DNA from 3 places in the Dietzia sp. PP-33 genome. Region 2 is predicted to be linked to each of the others. Evidence: riboswitches for the same ligand, from Rfam matches in the RefSeq annotation. Region 2 holds a riboswitch; each other region holds the start of a gene.
What was found. Region 2 has a riboswitch for cobalamin ahead of NJE57_RS13610 (precorrin-8X methylmutase). Riboswitches for the same ligand answer to the same signal wherever they lie in the genome.
Positions count from the first base shown of each region.

Region 1: another riboswitch for cobalamin. It lies ahead of NJE57_RS11570 (ABC transporter substrate-binding protein); the one in region 2 lies ahead of NJE57_RS13610 (precorrin-8X methylmutase).
Region 3: another riboswitch for cobalamin. It lies ahead of NJE57_RS15450 (ABC transporter substrate-binding protein); the one in region 2 lies ahead of NJE57_RS13610 (precorrin-8X methylmutase).

Region 1 covers NZ_JAMYEI010000006.1:57,473-65,077, forward strand. The annotation lists gene NJE57_RS11565 (FecCD family ABC transporter permease) at 1-896, opposite strand, end outside; gene NJE57_RS11570 (ABC transporter substrate-binding protein) at 898-1,902, opposite strand; cobalamin riboswitch at 2,020-2,155, opposite strand; gene NJE57_RS11575 (Lrp/AsnC ligand binding domain-containing protein) at 2,244-2,525, opposite strand; gene NJE57_RS11580 (AIM24 family protein) at 2,563-3,252, shown strand; gene NJE57_RS11585 (nuclear transport factor 2 family protein) at 3,275-3,649, opposite strand; gene NJE57_RS11590 (sugar porter family MFS transporter) at 3,828-5,261, shown strand; gene NJE57_RS11595 (CGNR zinc finger domain-containing protein) at 5,328-5,846, opposite strand; gene NJE57_RS11600 (LysE family translocator) at 5,873-6,541, shown strand; gene NJE57_RS11605 (GyrI-like domain-containing protein) at 6,574-7,170, opposite strand; gene NJE57_RS11610 (hypothetical protein) at 7,327-7,509, shown strand; gene NJE57_RS11615 (hydrolase) at 7,506-7,605, shown strand, end outside.
Region 2 covers NZ_JAMYEI010000007.1:213,814-221,418, forward strand. The annotation lists gene NJE57_RS13600 (M23 family metallopeptidase) at 1-1,041, opposite strand, end outside; gene NJE57_RS13605 (nitrite reductase) at 1,123-1,992, shown strand; cobalamin riboswitch at 1,981-2,107, shown strand; gene NJE57_RS13610 (precorrin-8X methylmutase) at 2,161-2,826, shown strand; gene NJE57_RS13615 (precorrin-2 C(20)-methyltransferase) at 2,823-4,370, shown strand; gene bluB (5,6-dimethylbenzimidazole synthase) at 4,367-5,059, shown strand; gene NJE57_RS13625 (TIGR00341 family protein) at 5,069-6,049, opposite strand; gene NJE57_RS13630 (TrkA family potassium uptake protein) at 6,140-6,805, opposite strand; gene NJE57_RS13635 (TrkH family potassium uptake protein) at 6,798-7,605, opposite strand, start outside.
Region 3 covers NZ_JAMYEI010000009.1:40,709-48,313, reverse strand. The annotation lists gene NJE57_RS15460 (ABC transporter ATP-binding protein) at 1-253, opposite strand, end outside; gene NJE57_RS15455 (iron ABC transporter permease) at 250-1,278, opposite strand; gene NJE57_RS15450 (ABC transporter substrate-binding protein) at 1,275-2,243, opposite strand; cobalamin riboswitch at 2,332-2,477, opposite strand; gene NJE57_RS15445 (carboxymuconolactone decarboxylase family protein) at 2,634-3,050, shown strand; gene NJE57_RS15440 (long-chain fatty acid--CoA ligase) at 3,147-4,781, shown strand; gene NJE57_RS15435 (acyl-CoA dehydrogenase family protein) at 5,163-6,797, opposite strand; gene NJE57_RS15430 (thioesterase family protein) at 6,810-7,605, opposite strand, start outside.

The DNA of each region.
Region 1 (7,605 bases), on a different contig from region 2:
AACCCGATGGTCCCGGACACCGCCACCGCACCCGCCGTGAGCGCCGAGACCAGCAACAGCATGAGGATGCGGAACCGCGGGACGTTCATACCCATCGCCGTGGCACCGTCGTCGCCGGTCAGCAGCAGGTCCAGGTGGCGGCCGGACACCATCACGACGGTCCCGGCAACGGCGAGGATGGTGACCGGGGCGAGCAGCATGGTCCACCCCGCGTCACCGAACCCGCCGGCGAGCCAGCGCATGACGGTGCCCAGTTGGTGGTCGTCGCCCAGCACCAGCAACGTGAAGGTGTTGAGTGCCGAGAACACCATCGTCAGGGCCGCACCCACCAGCACGATGGCGGTGGTGTCGTGCGCGCGTCGCGCCACCAGGATGACCCCGGCGAGCGGCAGGAGGGCACCGAGGAAGGCGGCCATCGGGAGGGTGAACACGCCCCACACCCCGGCACCCACGCCCAGGACGGTGAGCAGGACGACACCGAAGCCGGCCCCGGACGACACCCCCAACAGGTACGGGTCGGCCAGGGGGTTGCGCGTCACCGCCTGGGCGACGCCACCGGCCACCGCGAGGGATGCGCCCACCGCGGCCGCCATCAGGGCGCGCGGGAGCCGGGACTCGATCACGATCGCCTCGCGCGCGTCCGACCACCACGGCGTGAACGACCCCGGGGCCAGACGGTGGGCGACGATCGCCCAGACGTCCCCCAGGGGGATCGACACCGACCCCAGCGAGACCCCCGCCGCCACCGAGAGGGCGAGGAGCGCCAGCAGCGGCATGAGGATGACGCCCAGCGGCCGCCTGACGTGGCGCCGGGCCGGGGGGCGGGGCCGGGCCGGTGGACCGTGTGGCGCGTCGTCGCGCACCCGACGGGAACCGTCGTGGACGACCGTCGCCATGTCAGCCCCCGAACGCGGCGGGGTAGAGCTCGCGGGCGATGGTCTCGACCGAGGTCGCCATCCGGGAACTCTCGAAGAAGTCGGCGAGGGGCACCACCACGATGCGGTCCTGCCTGATCGCCGGTGTGGTGGACATGATGGGCTGGTTGCGCAGGTAGGCGATCTTGTCCTCGGCACTGGTGGCGCCGTAGTCGAGCACCACGATCGCCTCGGGCCGGCGTTCGCCGAGGATCTCCCACGTCGTCTTGAGGTAGGGGCGCTCGCCCTCGGTGAAGATGTTGTCCGCTCCGGCGTACTCGCCGATCAGCTGGCCGATGCCGACGCCACCGATCGTCATCGGTTCCGCCTCGCCGCTGTCGTAGAAGAACGTGGGCGTCCCCGGGATGCCGGCCTCGTCCAGCGTGGCACGGACCGCCTCGATCTGGTCGACGATCCCGTCGGTGAGCGCCCGGGCACCGTCCTCCAGGTCGAGGACGCGACCGAGTTGCGAGAAGTCCGTCTCGAGCATGCTGACGTCGGGGAAGCCCTCGCCGCAGTACTCGGAGAACAGGAAGGTGTCGATGCCCGCGGCTTCCAGGGCGTCTCGGCTACGGCCCTCCTTCTCGTCGAACGCGCTGCGCATGCCGGCCACCACCAGATCCGGTTCCAGATCGACGATCTGCTCCCAGGTGGGATACTCCTCGGCCAGCCCGGGTATCGCCTCGAGCTCCTCGGCGACCTCCGGGAGGACGTCCTCACGGTCGTCGTATCCCCGGCCGACGATCCGGTCTCCCGCACCCATCTGGACGAGGGTCTCCGTGACGTGGGCGTTCATGGTGACGATGCGCTGGGGTGGCGCCTCGTAGGTCGTGTCCCGATCACAGTTGCTGATGGTGACCGGTTCGGCGAACGCCTCCCCGGTGGCGGTGCTCTCCTGCGCCTCGCCGCGGGAGCAGCCGGCGGCGAGGACCCCTGTGGCGAGGAGCGCGGCGAGCGCGATGGTGGACCTGGACTGGCGACGGAACATGATCAGACCTCGGATCGTGTCGTGTGCCCGCGAACACACGAGACCCGCAGGTGGGCGACCGTCGACGACGGTCGCCGACCGTGCAGGACTCCGGATCGCAGACCGCGGCGATTGACGTGGAGTCGCGAATCCCCGGGCAGGTAATCGGGCTCGTCGTCACCAGGGTGACGACACACCGTTGCGGGTCAGCGCCGGATTCCCACCGGTCTTCCCCTGCGTTTCCGAGAGTTCAGCTAGTCGTGGTGTCAGTATGCACATCCGTGGCGCAGGCCGTGGCGGCACCTCCCTGGAACACCGGCGCACGGGGGACACCGGGGGCACCCGGGACACCAGGCCGGTGCCTACTCGTCGTACCCCAGGGAGAACGCCGCCTCGAGGTCGTGCTTGGACAGCGCCCGGAACGCGATGTGCGTCTCGGTGTCCACCACGCCCGGCACCTTGTTCAGACGGTCCGAGACGATCTCGGCCACCTCCTCGTTCCGGCGGGCCCGCACCAGCACGATGAGGTCGATGGTGCCGGTGACCGAGTAGACCTCGGAGACCCCGTCGATCTCGGCGATCGACTCGGCGACCTCGGGGATGCGCGCCGTCTCGGCGTGGACAAAGACGATGGCGGTGATCATGGCCTCAGATTAGTGCAGCAGGCGTAGCGTCTGCCTCATGATCCACGGGGACCTCTTCCAGACCGCGCGCGAGACCCAGACCGACCGCCCGTTCGCCCTGCAGAACTCCAAGCTGCTCAAGGTGACGGTCCGCGACCAGACCGTCATGGCCCGCACCGGGTCGATGGTGGCCTACCAGGGACGGATCGGATTCGAGAACGCCGGTAGCGGCGGCATCGGGAAGATGTTCAAGTCCGCCGCGACCGGGGAGGGCGTCCCTCTGATGCGGTGCACCGGGCAGGGCGAGCTGTTCCTGGCCGACCAGGCCTCGGAGATCCAGGTGCTCTACCTGGAGAACGACATGATCTCGGTCAACGGGGCCAGCGTCCTGGCGTTCTCCGAAGGGATCCAGTGGGACATCCACCGCATCGCCGCGAAGAGCGCCCTGATGACGGGCGGTCTGTACAACGTCTCCCTGCGCGGAACCGGGTTCGTGGCAGTGACCAGCAAGGGCCAGCCGGTCGCACTCGACGTGGCCTCCGCGCCGACCTTCGCCGACGCTCAGGCCGTGGTCCTGTGGACGGCCGGGGTGACGATGGACGTGAAGGTCGACACCGGTGGCATCAAGTCCATGATCCGTGGCGGTAGCGGCGAGACGTTCCAGCTGGCGTTCGGCGGCCAGGGCCTCGTGGTGGTGCAGCCGTCGGAGAACGTGCCCCAGGGCGCCGGGAGCCAGAGCGGCTCGTAGGCGGCCCGGGCCAGCCCCGGGGTCAGCGCATGTTCTCCGGGGTCCAGTAGGCGCGCATCGCGCGGACCTTGCCCTGCTCGTCGTGGGTCATGAGGTCCCACACGTTGATCGTCGCCTTGGAGTCGGCGTCGAAGTGGGTGGTGATCTCGAAGTTGAACAGCAGGTCGTCACCGCACACCCTCGCCTCGAGCACCTCGGCGTCGATCTTCAGCGCCACCACGGAGGAGTAGAACTCGCGGATCGCGGCCTTGCCCTCGTGGACGGTGCCGCTCCCGACCGGGTCCTCCACCGTGGCGTTCTCGGCGTAGAGGTCCAGCACGGCCTCGAGGTCGCCGGCGATCAACCCTGCGATGTACGAATCTGCGGTGGCTCGGATCTGCTCGGGGGAGGCGCTCACGGTGGTGGCCCTTTCGGTATGACGACGAGACTTCTCGAGCCTAGAACGTGTTCTCGCTCCGTGGGTCCGTACGCCACAACCGGCGCCGTAGGCGTGTGACTTGCGCCACATTCGTCACGGGCCTACGCTCCCTTCACCAACGGCAGGACGTCCGACCGGTCCGGGAGCGGGGTACGCCATGTCCACACAGAACGTCTCGTCGAAGAGTTCCGACGAGGAGTCCTTCCACACCGGCCGAGTGGTGATCATCTCCCTGGTGGCCGCGCTCGGCGGCTTCCTGTTCGGCTTCGACACCGCGGTCATCAACGGCGCGGTGGACGCCGTCCAGGAGACCTTCGGGATGAGCCCCGGCCTCACCGGGTTCGCCGTCTCCTCGGCGCTGCTCGGCTGCATCGCCGGCGCGTACCTCGCCGGTCGTCTCGCCGACCGCTGGGGGCGCACCCGCGTCATGATCCTGGCTTCGGTGCTGTTCACCATCAGCTCGGTCGGGTCCGGGTTCGCCGTCGGCCCCTGGGACCTCATCCTGTGGCGGGTGATCGGCGGCCTGGGCGTGGGGGCGGCCTCCGTCATAGCGCCCGCGTACATCGCGGAGGTCGCCCCGCCGTCGATCCGCGGCCGACTCGGTTCGCTCCAGCAACTCGCGATCGTCTCCGGCATCTTCGTGGCCCTGCTCTCCGACGCCTGGCTCGCGGGCGTGGCCGGCGGCGCGATCGAGGAACTCTGGCTGGGGGTGCAGGCCTGGCGCTGGATGTTCTGGACCGAGCTGATCCCCGCGGTGACCTACGGCGTCCTGGCGCTCATGATCCCCGAGTCCCCCCGCTACCTGCTCGCCAAGGGACTGGTCGGCGAGGCCAGGAACGTCCTGCGCACCATCCAGTCCGGCGGCATCGACAACCGGATCAAGGAGATCCGGGCGACCGTCCGCGAGGACAGGAAGCGGTCGTGGCGCGACATGCTCACGCCGACCGGCACCAACCTGCTGCCGATCGTGTGGATCGGCATCGTCCTGTCGGTCTTCCAGCAGGCCGTGGGCATCAACGTGATCTTCTACTACTCCACCACGCTGTGGCAGTCGGTCGGCTTCACGGAGGAGAACGCGCTCACCCAGACCGTCATCACCTCGGTCACCAACATCGTGGTGACGATCATCGCCATCGCGCTGATCGACAAGATCGGTCGCCGCAAGCTGCTCATCACGGGGTCGGCGGGCATGACCGTCTCGCTCGCCGTGATGGCCTGGATGTTCAGCACCTCCACCATGGGCACCGGCCCGGACGGCGAACTCGCACCCCAGCTCGGCGACACCCAGGGTCTGATCGCGCTGATCGCGGCCAACGGGTTCGTGGTGTTCTTCGGTATGTCGTGGGGCCCGGCGGTGTGGGTCCTGCTGGGCGAGATGTTCAACAACCGCATCCGGACCGCGGCTCTGGGCCTGGCCGCGGCCGCCCAGTGGTTGGCGAACTTCGCGGTCTCCACCGCCTTCCCGCCGATGGCCGAGTTCAGCCTGACCTTCACCTACGGCTTCTACGCCGTCTCCGCGGCACTCTCGCTGCTGTTCGTGGCCAAGTTCATCCCGGAGACCACCGGCCGCACGCTGGAGAGCATGAAGTAGCTCGGCGCCGGTGCCGCCCGGCCGGCGCCCGCCGCCAGGTCAGCTCGCTGCCCGGCCCACGGGCTGTCAGCGGTGACGGGCGCGGTGGCGGCGGACGGAGTCCCTACTTCCACAACGTGGGGAACAGTATCGTTGAGTGCCGTTACGTGACACGTCCACGATGGCATTCGTGCACGGGGTCGCCGCGCATCGACCGACCCGTGTCATCCCGCGGGTGGTGAGGTGCAAGGCGGTCCCGACACTGAATACAGCCTGCAGGACGCGAGGCAGGTCATCGTCGACGTCGCGGTAGTGCAGGTGCCACCCCTCCCCGTTGTGGTCGGTCAGGCGTGGAAACGCCGAGGCCGCGGCCATCTGGGCATTGAGGACTGCCGCACGCGCGTTGGGCGTGGGCGCATCAACCACCTGAAGCCATGCATCGACGGCTGCACGGCACCGCTCGTGATCACCCGGCTTCTCAGGGAAGGGCATCGTCATCCCGAACTCTCGAGTGCGGGCGACCACGCCGTGGCGCTCGTCGGGCCAGTTGTTGGCCAGTGAGGCCGCGAGCAGGACGGCGTACTCGCCGTAGGGGTTGAGATGCATAAGGGCATTACATCAGGATCACAGCCATGACACTCGTCGACACGTTCTGGCCCGTCTCTCTGGGCGCTGCCTGTGCGATGGCTCTAGCGTCGCTGGGGATGGTTCTCACCCCAGGGCCGAACATGGTGTATCTGACCTCGCGCAGCATCAGCCAGGGACGGCGTGCCGGCCTGGTGTCGTTGGCCGGGACCGGGGTGGGGTTCGGCATCTACATGCTCGTGGCCAACCTCGGGCTCGCAGTCGTGTTCATCGCCGTGCCGTGGTTGTTCATCTGTCTCAAGGCCGGAGGCGTGGTCTATCTCGCGTACTTGGCATGGATGGCACTGCGGCCGGGCGGGCATGGCGTATTCGAGGTGCAGTCCCTGCCGCGCGACAGCGACGCGAGCCTGTTCCGGATGGGATTGCTGACGAACCTGCTCAACCCCAAGACCGCGATCATGTACTTGACTCTGATCCCGCAGTTCATCGATCCGCAACGCGGCCACCAGGTGGCACAGGGACTCACACTGGGGTCGGTTCAGATCTTCGTGAGTCTGATTGTCAACGCCGCCATCGTCTTCTCGGCCGGAGCTATCGCCACGTCCTTGGCACGACGCCCCGGCTGGGCCACATGGCAGCGTCGGATAACCGGAACGCTGCTGGGCTCCGTGGCGCTTCTGCTAGCGCGAGACGTCCCGGCGAAGGCTCACGCATGAACGGCCGCACCCACCCGCACTTTTTTGGCGGGTCAGGCGGCGTCGTCGGGGGTCCGCACCGGGCAGAACAGGTCGGTGCGCAGCGTCGCGGGATCGATGTCCGGCGACGGTTCGGTGACGTACGACTCCCAGAACGGGCTCGACGGCGAGTGGCCCAGGGCGCTGATCTCGGCCATGAACCTCCCCCACGCCTCGCCGAGTCCGTCGTAGGGCCCCACATGGCTGGTCACCGCGACCGCACCGGCCGGTAGTTCGGACGGCACCACGCGCAGCCCCTCCACCTCCCCCGGCTCGTCGCCGAGCTGGACTGTCAGCGGCGCGGCCACCGGGAACCCGATCTCCAGGTCCGCCTCGGGCTCCGGGCTCTCCGCGATGCGGGTGTACAGCGCGAACGCCGCGGCGACCGGCGTCATCCCCGCGGCGAACAGGGCGGGGAACGCCTCACCGAACGCCGAGTCGAAGAACTCGCTGATGGTGGCCATGGGCACGGCCGTCGCGCGGACGACCGCCGTGGGAACCGCGGGCACGGTGAACACGTGGATGCCGTCCAACGGCTCCGGACCGAGGTCCGGGTAACCGGGTGGGGGGCCCTGTGACTGATCCCGGGGCGGGACCGGGGACGACGACATGATGAGACCTCCTCGACTGGCAACGCTGCTACCCAGTCTGCTCGGCGTCACCGGGGCCCGGGAGGTTTTCGCCGTCAGCCACGGGGACGGGGCGTAGACCGCGTGTCGGGGGTCACGACAGATGCGGCCGTCGCGCCGGGCGAGGACACTGGCGGTATGTCCACATTCCGTCTCCGCACGCCCGACCGCACCATCGAGCTGGGCGAGTTCGACAACGCCCAGGAGGCGCTCGAGTACGCCGTCACGCTCCAGCCCGAGGCCGAGCCGGTCAACGGTGATCTCGAGGTCCGGGTGGGAGACGGATGGCACCCGGTGGCCCTGGAGGGGGACATGCCATGACCTCAACGGACACCGTCACCCAGTGCGCCACCTGCGGGGTCGAACACGCCGAGCCGCTGCCACAGGTCTGCGCGATCTGCGCGGACGAACGCCAGT
Region 2 (7,605 bases):
AGTGATCGACCCCGCGATCAGGTGTGCGTACATCGCGTAGACCCCGCCGCCGAGATCGAGCACGACGTGGTTGCCGTCCACGTTCTCGACGGTCAGCTCCGCCGCCAACTCGGGGTCGCTGGCGGGCAGGACACCCGGTGCATTGGCCTCCATACCGTCGAGGACAGAGACCACCGTGGCGTCGGCGACGGCGAGGATCTCGGCCCCGTAGTCGACATAGCTCTCGTTGCGGGTCCTGTCCCCGGAGTAGAACTCGCCGCTGTCGTTGGTGCGCTTGAAGTCGATGGCGAAGCGCTGACTGTTGTTCAGCTTCCCGTTGAGCGACATCACCGAACTGCGATGCGGGAAACCCGGCTCGCAACACCCGTTGAGGGCGACCCAGTTGTCGCCGCGTAGCGGTGGCGAGACGACCGGCACGGTCTGCGTGGAGAAGGCGACCGGCGTGGCCAGGTAGTCGATGGGCCCCGGCTCGCCGAAGGCCGGCGAGGCGGCACCGGTCCCGTAGACGTGGTGCAACACCGCTTCGGGGGCCTGGTCGAGGGAGTCCAGCGCGAAGTCGATGAACACCACGCGGCTCTCCTGGGGTGGGATCTCGGCGCTGTCGATGACCCCGGCCGGGAGGCCACGCAGGCGGTTGCAGTCACCGAAATCGCACTCCGGGTCGATCAGGGCCGAACCGGAGAAGCTGGCGATGATCTTCGTGGGATCGGTGCCGTCGACCACATCGATCTTGTCCAGGCTCGCCGGGACCCCGGTGGCGTTGGTCAGCTGCAGGTCGTAGGCGACGTGATACCTGCCGTCCGTTCCCCGGAACGGCAGCGGCGGATTCCCGATCGGAGTGATCGTGAGGGCGGTGAACGCGTCCGGCACGGTCACCCCGGCGACCGACCCGGCCGGCGGTGGCGCGGTGGTGCCGGCCGGCGGTGACGTCGAGGTGGTGCCGGCCGCCTGGGTGACGGAGTCCGACGAACACCCGGCCGCGACCAGAGCGACCGCGGCTACGAGGGAGGCGACGAGGGCGGGTACGCGGTGCGACGTCACGGCAGGACTCCGATTCTTCAAGAATTGTTTAGGAAACTACCACTCCCGGGCCGCGTCGAACAGGGTGTCAGACTGTGTCCCGTGAGCGTTTCCAAACCGGCCTCCCGCACCCGGACCGACATGTGTCCCGGAGTGCTGCGCCCGTGGCCCGCCGACGACGGCGCCCTGGTCCGGCTGCGCGTCCCTGGCGGCCGCGTGTCACCGGAATCCCTCGCCGCGCTGCACGGGGTCGCGGCGCGATACGGCGACGACGACGTGCACGTCACGACCCGCGCGAACCTGCAACTGCGGGCCCTGCCGACCGGGCGGGACGGGAGGCTCGCGGACGAGGTCGTGGGAGCCATCGTCGCGACCGGCCTGCTTCCCGCGCCCACGCACGAGCTCGTCCGCAACGTCCTCGTCTCCCCACTCACCGGACTGGTCGGCGGCCGCACGGACCTGCGCCCGCTGACCGACCGGCTCGACGCGGGCCTCCGGACGGATCCGGCGCTGGCCGGGTTGTCCGGCCGGTTCCTGTTCGTCCTGGACGACGGCCGCGGTGATCTCGTGACCCGCGACGGCGACCTGGGGCTGACGGTGCTCGATGGCGACTCCGCGCAGCTCCGTGTGGGCGGGAGCTGGTCCGCAGTGGTGCCCGTCGACGAGGCCGCCGATCGCCTGCTCGGCCTGGCGCGCGACTTCGCCCGCGCCCGCGGCACCGGTCCCGACGCCCCCTGGCACGTGCGGGAGCTCCCGGTGCCGCTCGCCGCCCCCCGCCCGGGCGACGGTCGCCTCCCCACCCCGGCCCCTGCGCTGTCGTATGGCCCGGTCCCCGGCTCCTCGGGGCGGATCGAGCACGTCGAGGCCCCGGACGGAGTTCTCGATCGTGCGTTGATCGATCGCCTCACCGGCGGGGACGTCACCGAGCTCGTGGTCACCCCGTGGCGCGGCGTGCTCACCGTGCGCACGTAGACTTCCGGCTGTCCCACGGCGAGGAACCCGGTGCGAATCCGGGGCGGTTCCGCCACTGTGAGGCCCGGTCGACGGGTCGCCAAGCCAGATACTGGCCGCGGGATCGGCGCGCTGCCTGACGCGTCGACTGTGACTTCTGACCGGGGCGAGAACCCCGAGGAGGACTCGATGCCTGCTGTCCACCGGCCCCCGCGCCGCTACGACTACGTCGACGACGGGCCGGCGATCTACCTCGACTCCTTCGCCACCATCCGGCGGGAGACCGATCTCTCGCGCGTCCCACCGGATGCCGAGCGCCTCGCCGTCCGGATGGTGCACGGCACCGGCCAGACCGATCTGGTGAACGACCTGCAGGTGCACCCCGGACTGGTGGGGGCCTCGCGGGCCGCGCTCGAGGCCGGATCGCCGATCCTGTGTGACGCCCACATGGTCGCCTCCGGCATCACCCGGGCCAGACTCCCCCGGGACAACGACGTGGTGTGCCTGCTGACCGATCCCCCCGTGCCCGAACTCGCGCGGCGGATGGGAACCACCCGCTCGGCCGCCGCCCTCTCACTGTGGGGCGACCGACTCGACGGCGCCGTGGTGGCGATCGGCAACGCCCCCACCGCCCTGTTCCACCTGCTGGAGATGCTGCTGGACGGCGCCCCCCGCCCGGCGGCGATCGTCGGGTGCCCGGTCGGCTTCATCGGTGCCGCCGAGTCCAAGGCGGCCCTGGCCTCCTTCGCGGACGACCACGGCATCGACATCCCGTTCGCCACCGTCCACGGCCGACGCGGCGGGTCCGCGATGACGGTCTCCGCGGTCAACGCCCTCGCGCAGGTGGCCGAGTGAGCACCGGTCCGGCGGGCGCGACCGGCGACGCGGGCCGGCTGTACGGCGTCGGCGTGGGACCCGGTGACCCCGAGCTGATCACCCTCAAGGCGGCCCGGCTCATCGGCGCCGCCGACGTGGTGGCCTACCACGCCGGCCGCGGGAAGGACTCCAACGCCAGGCGGATCGCCGCCGACCTCATCCCCGCCGGTGCGATCGAGGAGGTCCTGGAATACCCCGTGACCACGGGCCTCACCGACCACCCCGGCGGGTACGCGGGAGCGATCGCGGATTTCTACGAGCTCAGCGCCCAGCGGCTGGCAGAGCACCTCGCGGCCGGCCGGGACGTGGTCCTGCTCGCCGAGGGGGACCCGCTGTTCTACGGCTCCTTCATGTACATGCACGACAAGCTCGCAGGTCGGTTCGTCACCGAGATCGTGCCCGGCATACCGGCGTTCGCGGCCGCGACCGCCGCCGCCGCCACACCTCTGGTCCGCCAGACCGATGTGCTCACCGTCCTGCCCGGAACGCTGCCGGAGCCCGAACTGGCCCGCCGTCTCGCGGACACCGACGGGGCGATCATCATGAAGCTCGGACGCAACTTCCCGGCGGTGCGCCGCGCGCTGGAGGCTGCCGGTCGGCTCGACGGCGCGGTGTACGTCGAGCGTGCCTCGACGGCCGCCGAGGTGCACCACCCGGTGCGGGACGTCGATCCCGAGTCGGTGCCGTACTTCTCGCTCATCGTCGTCCCCGGCGATTCCCGGCAGCTCGATCCGTTCGGGCGACGCCCCTCGCCGCTGGGCGAGGGGGCCGTGCGCGACGTCGCCCCGGACGGGGAGCTGCACGTGGTGGGGCTGGGTCCCGGCCCGGACGACTGGCAGACCGCAGAGGCACAGCGGGTGTTGGCCGAGGTCGACCACGTGGTCGGCTACGCGCCCTATGTCGACCGGGTGCCCCAGCGCGCGGGTCTGACCCGGCACTGCTCCGGCAACACCGTCGAGGTGGACCGGGCCAGGCTCGCCCTGGACCTCGCCCGATCCGGTGAACGCGTGGCGGTGGTCTCCGGAGGGGACGCGGGCGTGTTCGGCATGGCCGCCGCGGTCTTCGAGGCCGCCGAGGACCCGCTGTACTCCCGGGTCGACGTGCGGGTCTCGCCCGGGGTGTCCGCCGTTCAGGCAGTCGCCGCGCGGGCCGGGGCCCCCATCGGCGCTGATTTCGCCGTGATGAGCCTGTCCGACCGGCTCAAGCCCTGGGAGGTCATCTCCCGGCGGTTGGACGCGATCGCCGCGGCGGACCTGGTCCTGGCGGTCTACAACCCCGCCTCGCGCTCGCGCACGCGCCAGGTCGCCGACGCCCGCGACGTCCTTCTGCGGCACCGCGACCCGGCCACCCCGGTCGTGATCGGCCGCGACGTGGGCCGGGCCGAGGAATCGCTGACCGTCACGACCCTCGCCGAGCTCGACTGCGACTCGGTGGACATGAAATGCCTGCTCATCGTGGGCGCGTCCGGCACCCGGGTCACCGAGTCCGGACGGGTGTGGAGCCCCCGGTTCGTGCGGTCATGACCCCGGATCCCCTGTGTGACGACGACGGCGACGAAGGCGGCGGCAGAGGCGGCGGCAGAGGCGGCGGCGGCGGCGGAGTGGGTGCTCCCGACCGGGATGCGCTGTGGCGGATCCTCGCCACGCGCCGCGACCACCGTCACTTCCACCCCACCCCTGTCCCGCGCGAGACCATCGAGCGGCTCCTCGAGGTCTTCACCGTGGCCCCGAGCGTGGGGCTGAGTCAGCCCTGGCACGTCACCGTGATCGAGGACCGCGGCGTGCGCGAGGCCGTCCACGCGGGTTTCCGGGCCGTCCGCGCGGCCGAGGCCCGGCGCTTCGACGGCGAGCGCCGCGCACTCTACGACTCGCTGCGTCTCGAGGGCATCCTCCAGGCGCCGGTCGGTCTGGTGGTCAGCCACGTCCCGCCCTCCGGCCCTGTACTGGGCACCACCAGCGTCCCCGCGGCCACCGAGTACAGCGTGATCGCCGCGATCACCCTGCTATGGCTGGCCGTGACGGCCGAGGGACTGGGCATGGGCTGGGTGAGCCTCGTGGACCCCGACCACCTCTCCGGCAGCGTGCCGCTCCCGGACGGCGCCCGGCCCCTGGCTTACCTGTGCCTCGGCTACCCCGCCCTCACGCTGGACGAACCGCTGTTGCAGACCGTGGGGTGGGGGCGCCGCTCACCGCTGTCGGTCGACTGGGTGTGACCTCGGGGCTCATCCGCCCTCGCTCTCGATGCGCCGACCGACAGTGTGGTCCACCACCACCGAAGGTCCCCAGGGCACGATCCGGTCGACTTCTCTCTGCAGCGCATCGAGCTCGGGGACGTCGCCAGGGGCGAGCACGTCCACTGTCACCACGTCAGGACGGACGGTCACGTTCTGCACCTCCGCGGATTCGGAGTCGACCAGCCACCGCCCCGCTGCGTCATGGATCTGTCCGGCCCACACGCTCGAGAGTGAGTTGGTCGACATGGGGACCAACACGACGACGAAAAGCAATGCCAGTACGAGGTACGCTCTGCGGCGCTGGCTCGCCTCTGCGGACTCAGCGGCTTCACGCGAGTAGCCCGAGACCATGAGGACGACCGTGCACGCGACGACGAGAGCGAGCACGTTCGAGGCGAACAACACGGTGGCACCCAGGGCCAGGGAGGGTGCATCGGACCCGAGACACACACCGATCACCGCCAGAGGGGGGACCAGCGAAATGGCGATCGCCACCCCCGGGAGGACGTCCCCGACATCTCGCCGGACTATCGCCACAGCCCCCGCGAAGCCTGTGGCGATCGCGGCGTAGAGGTCCACCAGGGTGGGCGAAGTCCGACCCGACACCTGCGAGTTGGAAAGCACGTGTGTCGGGTTGGGCAGAACCTGGGCCGCGACAAACCCGAGAGCCACCACGGCTACGACACTGAGCAGCACGAGCAACATGCTGCGCCCCACAGCCCCGGCCCGCCCGGTGACGATGCCGTACCCGATTCCCAGGATGGGCGTCGACAGTGGCGCAATGATCATCGCGCCGATCACGGTCGCGGTGGAATCGCCCGCCACGCCGGCCACCGCTATCACCCCGGACAGCACCAACATGAGCCAGAACGCGGAACGCTTGGCGGCTGAATCTCCGGTGTCCAGATCCAGTTTGTCAGCCAGTTCATCCAGCGATCGACGCTGACTATCCGGAATTAGAGCCGTCATGACACCCCTCCTCGACGAGCCGCTGACCAGCGGCGGCTCCCGTGTCCCCTGGTTCCCGACGACTCGGATGCTGCGCTATCCCGCCAGCGTCTAGGACAACTCCGCGAAGCGTTCGGTGTCGCGGGTCTTGCCCGAGACGATCACGGTGTCGCCAGGTGCGAGCATCGTGTCCGCGGTCGCGTAGGTGAAGCCCTCGCCCGGACGCTTGATGGCCACTACGGTCACGCCGTAGTCGGTGCGGATCGTCGTCTCTCCGAGCGTGCGGCCGACCGCGAAGGCGGGCACGGTCGTCTTGACCATCGCGAATCCGTCGTCGAACTCGATGTAGTCCATCATGCGTCCACGGACCAGATGGGCGACCCGCTTTCCCATGTCGTGCTCGGGCCGGACCACGTGATGGACGCCGATCTGGGTCAGGATCTTGGCGTGGGAGTTGCTGGTGGCCTTGGCCCAGATGTTCGGCACCCCGAGATTGATCAGTACCGACGCGGTGAGCAGGCTCGCCTCGAGATCGGACCCCATCCCCACCACCGCCCGGTCGAACTGGTGGACGGACAGCTGCCGCAGGGACTCCTCGTCCGTGGTGTCGGCCACCACCGTGTGGGTCAATCGGTGGGAGACCTTCTGCACCACCGCGTCGCTGGAGTCCACCCCCAGCACTTCCGCTCCCTGTGCCATCAGTTCCAGTGCCAGGGACTTGCCGAACCGGCCCAGCCCCAGCACCACAACAGCATCGGACGTTCGTCGCCTAGCCAATGAGGGGCCTTTCTGCGGGAAGGTCGTATCGTCGACCGCGCTGCCGCGCGGCCAGCGCACTGACCATCGTGATCGGGCCGATCCGGCCCAGGTACATCAGCAGTACCAGTATCCACTGCCCCCAGTGGGGGAGATCGGCGGTGATGCCCGTGGAGAGCCCGACGGTGGCGAACGCCGAGGTGACCTCGAACAAGAGCTCGTTGAGCCCGAACGGGGTGCCGGCGAGCAGCACGATCGTCGAGGTCATGACGAGGCCGATGCCGATCAGGGCCACCGCCAACGCCTGGCGCTGCACCCGGCTGTCGACGCGACGATCGGCGATGGTCACCGACCGCTCCCCCCTCACCTCGGCGATGATGATGAACAGCAAGAGGGCGAAGGTGGTCACCTTGATCCCGCCGGCGGTGCCCCCGCTTCCGCCCCCGATGAACATCAGCACATCGGTGACCAACAACGTCGCGTCGTCCAATAGTGCGTAGTCGACGCTGTTGAACCCCGCCGTCCGGGGCATCACTCCCTGGAACGCGGCCACCAGGACCTTCTGCGCCGCACTGTAGGTCTGTAGGGTCCGGGCCCACTCCAGAGCGAGGACGGCGAGGAAGCCGACGACGAGCAACACGGCCGTGACCCAGAGGGTCAGTCGCGTGTGCAGACTCCAGCCCCGCCGTAGCCGGCTCTCCGGCGCCGCCCGCCTCAGGCGTCGCCCGACCTCGAAGAGGACCGGGAAGCCCAGACCACCCAGGATCACCGCCACCATCAGCGGCACGCAGATCCACGGGTCGGTGGCGAATCCGATGATG
Region 3 (7,605 bases), on a different contig from region 2:
CCACCCTGCGGCGACCCGCCCGGCGCGGGGTCAGCCCGTCGACCTCGATGTGGCCGGAGGCGGGGATGAGCCCGGCGAGCGCGAACAGCAGGGTCGTCTTGCCGGAGCCGTTGGGGCCCACCAGGGACACCCACGATCCGGCGTCCACGGAGAGATCGATGCCGTGGAGGATGGCCGTGCGGTCCAGGGTGACGCGCAGGTCGCGGCAGGTCAGGGCGGCGGGCGCGGACGACCTGGGTGGTGTGGTGGTCATATGTGCCCCCGGCTGCGACGCAGGACGATGAGGAAGAACGGGGCGCCGATCGCGGCGGTGACCACGCCGATGGGCAGCTCGGCCGGACTCATCGCGGTGCGGGCGACGACGTCGGCCAGGATGAGGAAGGCCGCGCCGACCAGCAGCGACACCGGCAGCAGCAGGCGGTGCCCCGGCCCGATGAGCATCCGCACGGCGTGGGGGATGACGATGCCGACGAACCCGATCAGGCCCGACACGGACACCACCGCCGCCGTACCGAGGGTCGCCACGATGAGGAGGACCAGGCGCACCCGCGCCGGGGCGATACCCAGCGTCGCGGCCTCGGCGTCCCCGACCGCCATCACGTCGAGGGTGCGACGGAACAGGGCGATCACGGCCACCGACACGATCACGTACGGCAGCACGGTCTGCACGTCGGCCCAGCCGCTGGTCGTGAGGCGGCCGAGCATCCAGGAGTACACCTGCCGCAGGGTCTCGTCGTGGCGCTGCATGAAGAACGTCTGGATGGCGCTGGCGAACGCCGCCACCGCGACGCCCGCGAGGATGATGACGACCTCACTGCGTCCGCCGCCGACACTGCGGCCCAGGGTGTAGGTGGCGAGCACCGCGATCATGCCGCCGGCGAACGCGGCGGGTGGCACCATCGCCGAGCCCATCGCGCCGCCCACCACGATCGCCAGGGTGGCGCCCAGACCCGCCCCGCTGGACACCCCCAGCAGGTACGGGTCGGCGAGCGGGTTGCGGAACACGCCCTGGTAGGTGGCCCCGGCGATCGCGAGCATCGCGCCGACGATCGCACCCAGCACCACGCGTGGGATGCGGATCTCCCACAGGATGACCTGCTGACGCCCGGTGAACCCGGAGTCGATGTCGACGAGCGGCAGCCGGCCCACCAGTTCGAGCACCACGCCGCCCGGGGTGAGGCCGGCCGGTCCGATGAGGGTGCCGAGCAGGACCGCCGCGGCCAGCAGCAGCGTCGCCCCGCCCAGCACCAGGGCGTGGCGGGGCGACGGGTGGGTCACGAGCCGGGCTGGTTCGCGGGGGTCCGCGTGGTATCGGACACTGCATCGGGCACTGCTGCCACGATCGCGGCGACCTCGCGCATGAAGTCGACCACGCGCGGGCCCCACCGGCTGGACAGGTCCTCGTCGACCACGTGAACGCTGCCCTCGCGCACGGCGGTGAGCCCGTCCCACCCGGGCCGCTCGGCCACGACCTCCGGGGTGACGCCGCAGCACTGGCCGTCGGCGAGGAACACGAGGTCCGGGTCGGCCTCGAGGATGAGTTCCTCGGACAGTTGCGGGTAGGGGTTGTCACCGGTGGCGATGGAGGTCAGGCCCAGCATGGAGTAGATCTCGCCGACGTAGGTGTCGTCGGTGACGGTGTAGTAGGTGTCGTCGAGCTCGTGGAAGTACGTCAGCGGGGTCTCGCGCTCCGGCACCGAGGCGACGATCCCGTCGATCTCGCCTCGCATCCGCGACACGAGTTCGACGGCCTCGCCGATGTGCCCGGTGGCGGCCCCGACCTGCTCGAGCTGGGTGTAGGTGTCGTCGAGGGTCTGCGCGGCGGGCAGCTGCAGCACCTCGACGCCGGAGCGTTCGAGGCCGGCCACGATGTCCCCGGTGTCGTCGGTGAGCACCACGAGGTCCGGCGCGTACCCCAGGATCGCCTCGAGGTTGGGCGTGTAGCCGGACAGGTCGGTGGCCGGGGCGTCGGAGGGGAAATCGGAGCGCTCGTCGACCGCCACGACGCTGTCCCCGGCGCCGACGGCGTAGAGCATCTCGGTGGTGGTGGGGGCCAGAGACACGATCGCCTGTGGCTCGTCCGCCGCGGCGGAGGTCTGGTCGGCCGGGGCCGGCTCGTCGCCGGCGGACCCGCTGCACGCGGTGGCGACCAGCGCCGGGGCGGCCAGGAGGGCGACCAGCAGTGTGCGGGACCGGCGGGCCCGGCGAGCCGGGGAGTGGCCGAGGTCGGTCGGGTGGGGCATGGCATCCTCCGTGGTTCGGAGGACGAAAACAGCTCGGGCCGCGGCCGGGGCCGCTGCACGCGACCGTCCTTCGTCCGAGGTCAGTACGTACGGCTGCCGCGGTACCGGCCGATCTGGCTCGCCCGCCCGAGACGGGATCACAGTTGCGGGACAGCGTCGGATTCGCACCGACTTCCGCCGAGTTGCCGCGGGGGGTCCGACGCTGTTGGCCGGACCCGTCGAGGGTATCCCACCCGTCGCCGCGTCCGCCCATCCTGCGCCTCCGCTGCCGCCCCTGTCCGAGCCGCCCCCGCGTCTGACCGAGGTGGGGTGAGGGCACGCGGAGGCGATGGAGTCGGTCCGGGGAGGATGGTTACCGAGACCTGTCGGCAGTGGGAGAGGACCGTGGAGATGACTGCGACGACGAATTCTGCAGGCGAGGGGCCTTCGGCCGGGGATCTGCGCGAGCAGGGTTTCGCGACCCGGCGCGAGGTGATGAGCGACGCCTTCGTCGACCGTGCCATGGATCGGGCGGCCGGGACGGCGTCGGAGGCGATCCAGCACGTGGTCGCAGAGAACGTGTGGGGCAACATCTGGAACCGGCCCGGGTTGGACCGACGGGATCGCAGCCTGCTCAATATCGGGATGCTCGTGGCACTGCGCGCGGACGCCGAGCCGGCGGGGCATGTACGCGGCGGGCTGACCAACGGGTTGGCCCGCGAGGAGATCACCGAGGCGGTCATCCACGCCTCGGGGTACTGCGGCGCGCCGGCGGCCCTCGCGGCGATGAGGACCGTCCAGACCGTCTTCGACGACCTCGACGGGTGATCGCCCACACGGCCCAAGGACGTCATGGACGTCATGGACGTCAGGTAGTCTCGACACGAGAGTGACAGACGCCACCCCTCGATCAAGGAGCCCCTCATTAAGAGCACGATGATGCCGGAGCAGTTGAACATCAGCACGATCCTGCAGTTCGGTGCGACCGTCCACTCCGATGCGGTCGTCACCACCTGGACCGATCAGGGACCACGGAAGATCACCTACGGCGATCTGGGCAAGCACGCCGCGCAGCTGGCCAACGCGCTGCGTTCCCTGGGGGTCGACGGTGACCAGCGGGTCGCCACATTCCAGTGGAACAACTCCGAGCACTTGGAGGCCTACCTCGCGATCCCGTCCATGGGCGCCGTGCTGCATCCGCTGAACATCCGGCTGTTCCCGGACCAGCTCGAGTTCGTGGCCAACCACGCAGAGGACAAGGTCGTGATCGTCGACCCGAGCCTGATCCCGCTCCTGCAGCCGCTCCTGCCCCGGTTCTCGACGGTCGAGCACGTGATCGTCACCGGTGGGGGCGCCGCGAACCTCGAGGCTCCCGAGGGCGTCCGGGTGCACGACTACGACGCGCTCCTTGCCGCCCAGTCCACCGAGTTCGATTGGCCGGAGGTCGACGAGAACTCCGGCGCCGCGATGGCCTACACCTCGGGCACCACCGGCGACCCGAAGGGCGTCGTCTACTCGCACCGGTCGATCTACCTCCACTCGATGCAGGTGTGCATGTCCGACGGCATGGACATCTCGCTTGACGACAACGTGCTGGCGATCGTGCCGATGTTCCACGCCATGTCGTGGGGGCTGCCGTACGCGGCCTTCATGGTGGGCGCGTCGCTGATCATGCCCGAGCGTTTCCTCCAGCCGGAGCCCCTCGCGGCGATGATCGCCTCCGAGCGTCCGACGCTGGCCGCCGCCGTCCCCACGATCTGGCAGGCCGTGGACGCGTACAGCGTGGACCACCCCATCGACATGTCGAGCTTCCGCGCCGTGGTCGTCGGCGGCAGCTCGTGCCCGCCGGAGCTGATCCGTAAGTTCCGGGACAAATACGGGATCAACATCGTCCACGCGTGGGGCATGACCGAGACCTCGCCCATCGGCACCCTGTCCCGCCCGAAGGCCTCCCTGCCGGAGGAGGAGCAGTTCGAGCTCCGCATGACGCAGGGCCGACTCATCGCCGGCGTGAAGGCCCGTATCGTCGACGATTCCGGCCAGGCCCTGCCGTGGGACGGCGAGTCCGTCGGCGAGCTGGAGGTCCGCGGCCCGTGGGTCACCGGCAGCTACTACAAAGTGGACGCCTCGGACTCCTTCGACGACGGTTGGCTGCGCACCGGCGACGTGGGGTATATCAAGCCCGAGGCGTTCCTGCAGCTCACCGACCGCGCGAAGGACATCATCAAGTCCGGTGGCGAGTGGATCTCGTCCGTCGAGGTGGAGAACTACCTCCTCGAGCACCCGTCCGTGGCGGAGGCCGCCGTGATCGGTGTCCCCGACCCCAAGTGGGACGAGCGGCCGCTGGCCACCATCGTCGTCAAGGACGGTGTGCCCGACCCGAGCGTCGAGGAGCTGCGCGATCACCTGGCCGAACGGATGGCCAAGTGGCAGGTGCCCGAGAAGTTCGCGTTCGTCCACGAGATCCCCAAGACCTCCGTCGGCAAGCTCGACAAGAAGCGCATCCGCGTCTCGCATTCCGACGGCGAACTCACCGTGGTGAACGCCCTGGAGAACTAGCCGGCGCCGGGCCCGCTGGCGGCGGCTACCTCCGCCGAGTGGTCACTTTCGTTCACATTCTCCCTGGTGGCGACTCCTGGGAAGCGACGTTTGTGACCACTCGGCGAGGTGATGGGCAGTGTGGTCCGCCTGCCGATCAGTGCGTCCACGTGGCGCCGAGGATCGGCAGCGTGCCGCGCAGCGCAGCGCAGGGGCCGGGCCGGTAGACCCTCTCGCACGGATCCCCAGGGATGGATACGCGGATCCCCAGGGATGGATATCGGACGCCTCTTTGACAGGTGACCACAATGTGTGACACCAGGCATAAGCTGTCGCGCGAATACCGAAACCGGTGGTGTCGATTCTTCCACCCGACCCCGTCGGCCGACAGCCCGGCCGGCCTTACGCGCGAGCGACCAGTGCGTCGATGTCTACGCCGTCGGGCAGGGCCCCGTACTCGGCCGAGCGGTCGTCGCCGAGCCGGGCCAGGCAGAACGCCTCCGCGACCGACGCCGGAGCGTGGCCCAGCAGGACCGCGCCCTGCTGGGCCAGCGCCATCGCCTCCACCAGCCGGCGAGCGATCCCGGGGGCGGCGTCCGGGTCGCCGGCGGCGCGACCGATGAGCCCGCGCACCCGCCCGACGTGCCGGTCGTACAGTTCGTGGCCGCCCAGCTGCGCGGCCAGTTCGGCGTCGAACGCGGCCACGGACTCGGGTTCGCGGGCCATCGCGCGCAGTACGTCGAGTGCGATGACGTTGCCCGAGCCCTCCCACACCGCGAGGACCGGCTGCTCCCGGTAGCGGCGCGCGAGCGGGAACGACTCGGTGTACCCGTTGCCGCCGAGGCACTCCAACGACTCGTAGGCGTGGTTGGGCCCGCGCTTACAAATCCAGTACTTGGCGACCGCGGTGGCGAGCCGGCGGTAGGGGGCGAACTCCTCGTCGTCGTACGCCGAGGCCAGGCGCAGGGCGGTCCACGTCGCGGCTTCCGCCTCGAGCTGCAGGTCCGCCAGGACCGTGGCCATCGCGGGCTGGTCGATCAGCGTCGCGCCGAACGCGGCCCGGTGCCGGGCGTGCCACGCCGCCTCGGCCACGCCCTGGCGCATGCCCGCCGTCGCGCCGAGGACGCCGTCCAGGCGGGTCCGGCCGACCATCTCGATGATCGTGCGCACACCGCGGCCGGGCTCCCCGACCATCCAGCCGAGGGTGCCGTCGAACTCCACCTCCGAGGACGCGTTGGACTTGTTCCCCAACTTGTCCTTGAGGCGCTGCACGAGGAACGGGTTGCGTTCGCCGCCGGGCAGGACGCGCGGAACGAGAAGGCAGCTCAGACCCTCCGGGGACTGCGCCAACACCAGGAAGGCGTCCGACTGCGGCGCCGAGCAGAACCATTTGTGGCCCCGGAGCACGTGCAGGCCGTCGCCGAGGGGCTCGGCGGTGGTGGTGTTGGCGCGGACGTCCGAACCGCCCTGCTTCTCGGTCATGGCCATCCCGAACAGCACGCCCGATTTGGTGGCGGGATCGCGCAGTTCGGGGTCGTACACCGTCGACAGCAGCGCCGTCTCCCACTCGGCGGCCAGCTCGGGGCTCAACCGCAACGACGGGACCACCGCGTGAGTCATCGACAGCGGGCACCCGTGGCCGGCCTCGATCTGCGAGACCAGCATGAATCCCACGGCCCGCTCGACGTTCGCCCCCGGCCCCGGGTCGGCCCACGCCGAGGTGTGCAGCCCGCGGGACACCGAGTACTCCATGATCCGGTGGTAGGCGGGGTGGAACTCGATCTCGTCGACCCGGTTGCCCCACCGGTCGTGGGCGCGGTGCACCGGGGTGAGGGTGTTGGCCAGCTCCGCATCGTGTTGGTACTGCTCGGTGCCCACGTGGCGGCCGATCTCGTGGAACCTCTCGACGCGGGCGTGCGGCGAGAAGACCGCGACGGCCTCCTGCAGTGCCGGGTCGAGGGCGTACTCGTCCACATCCACGCGGGGCGGCGCCTGATTGAGGACCTCATGCGTGGTGTGGTTGCGCGTGGTCGACATCGTTGCTTCCTCCTACGACTTGAAGTACATCAGCTGCGTGCCCGTGGCCAGCAGTGTGCCGTCACGGCTCCACAGGCGCGCGACCTCGTCGTGGTAGTTGCCGTGGAACCGATGCGAGTGCACGCTGCCGAGCAGGAAGTCCGTGCCCTGGGCGGCGATCTCGTCGGCGGTGGCGAGGAAGTGGATCGTCAACGTCACCGTGCCTGCCGGGACCGGCCGACCGAGCCGCAGGAACGATCTCGGGAAGAACGAATCACACAGGGACGTCAGTGCGAGATGGTCGAGTCCGCGGGTCGGGGCGTCGCGGATCCACATCGTCGTCGTCGACCCCGGCTGCTCCTCACCGGAGGCCACAGCGTCCCACCCGCCGGTGACGAACCGCATGTCGTAGTTGTCCACCCACCGCACGCTTCGGTCCGACGCCGCGACGGTGAGCTCCTCCGGCGCGGGCACGGCCGGCGGGGCGGTCTCGGTCTCCGACCACGTCTCGCGGCGCAGTCCGGTGATCGCGGTGGCGGTGGTGACGACCTCGTCGCCCTGGCGCATCTCCGCCCACCAGTGCTGATTGGAGCGGTTGGTGCGGGCGGGGCGGGCCTCGATCTGGAACTCGCCCTCGGCGACGGGTCCGGCGTAGTTCAGTGTCAGTGCGAGCGGGTCGCCGTGCCTGTCGGGGTGCTGCAGGACCGCCCCCAGCATGGTGGCCGCGGTGATGCCGCCGAACGGCCCGACCATGTTGGCCCACGCGACGTGGGTGCGCCCGCGGAAGAGGTTCTCGCCGATCGGCTCCAGCGCGACTGCCTCGTCGAGT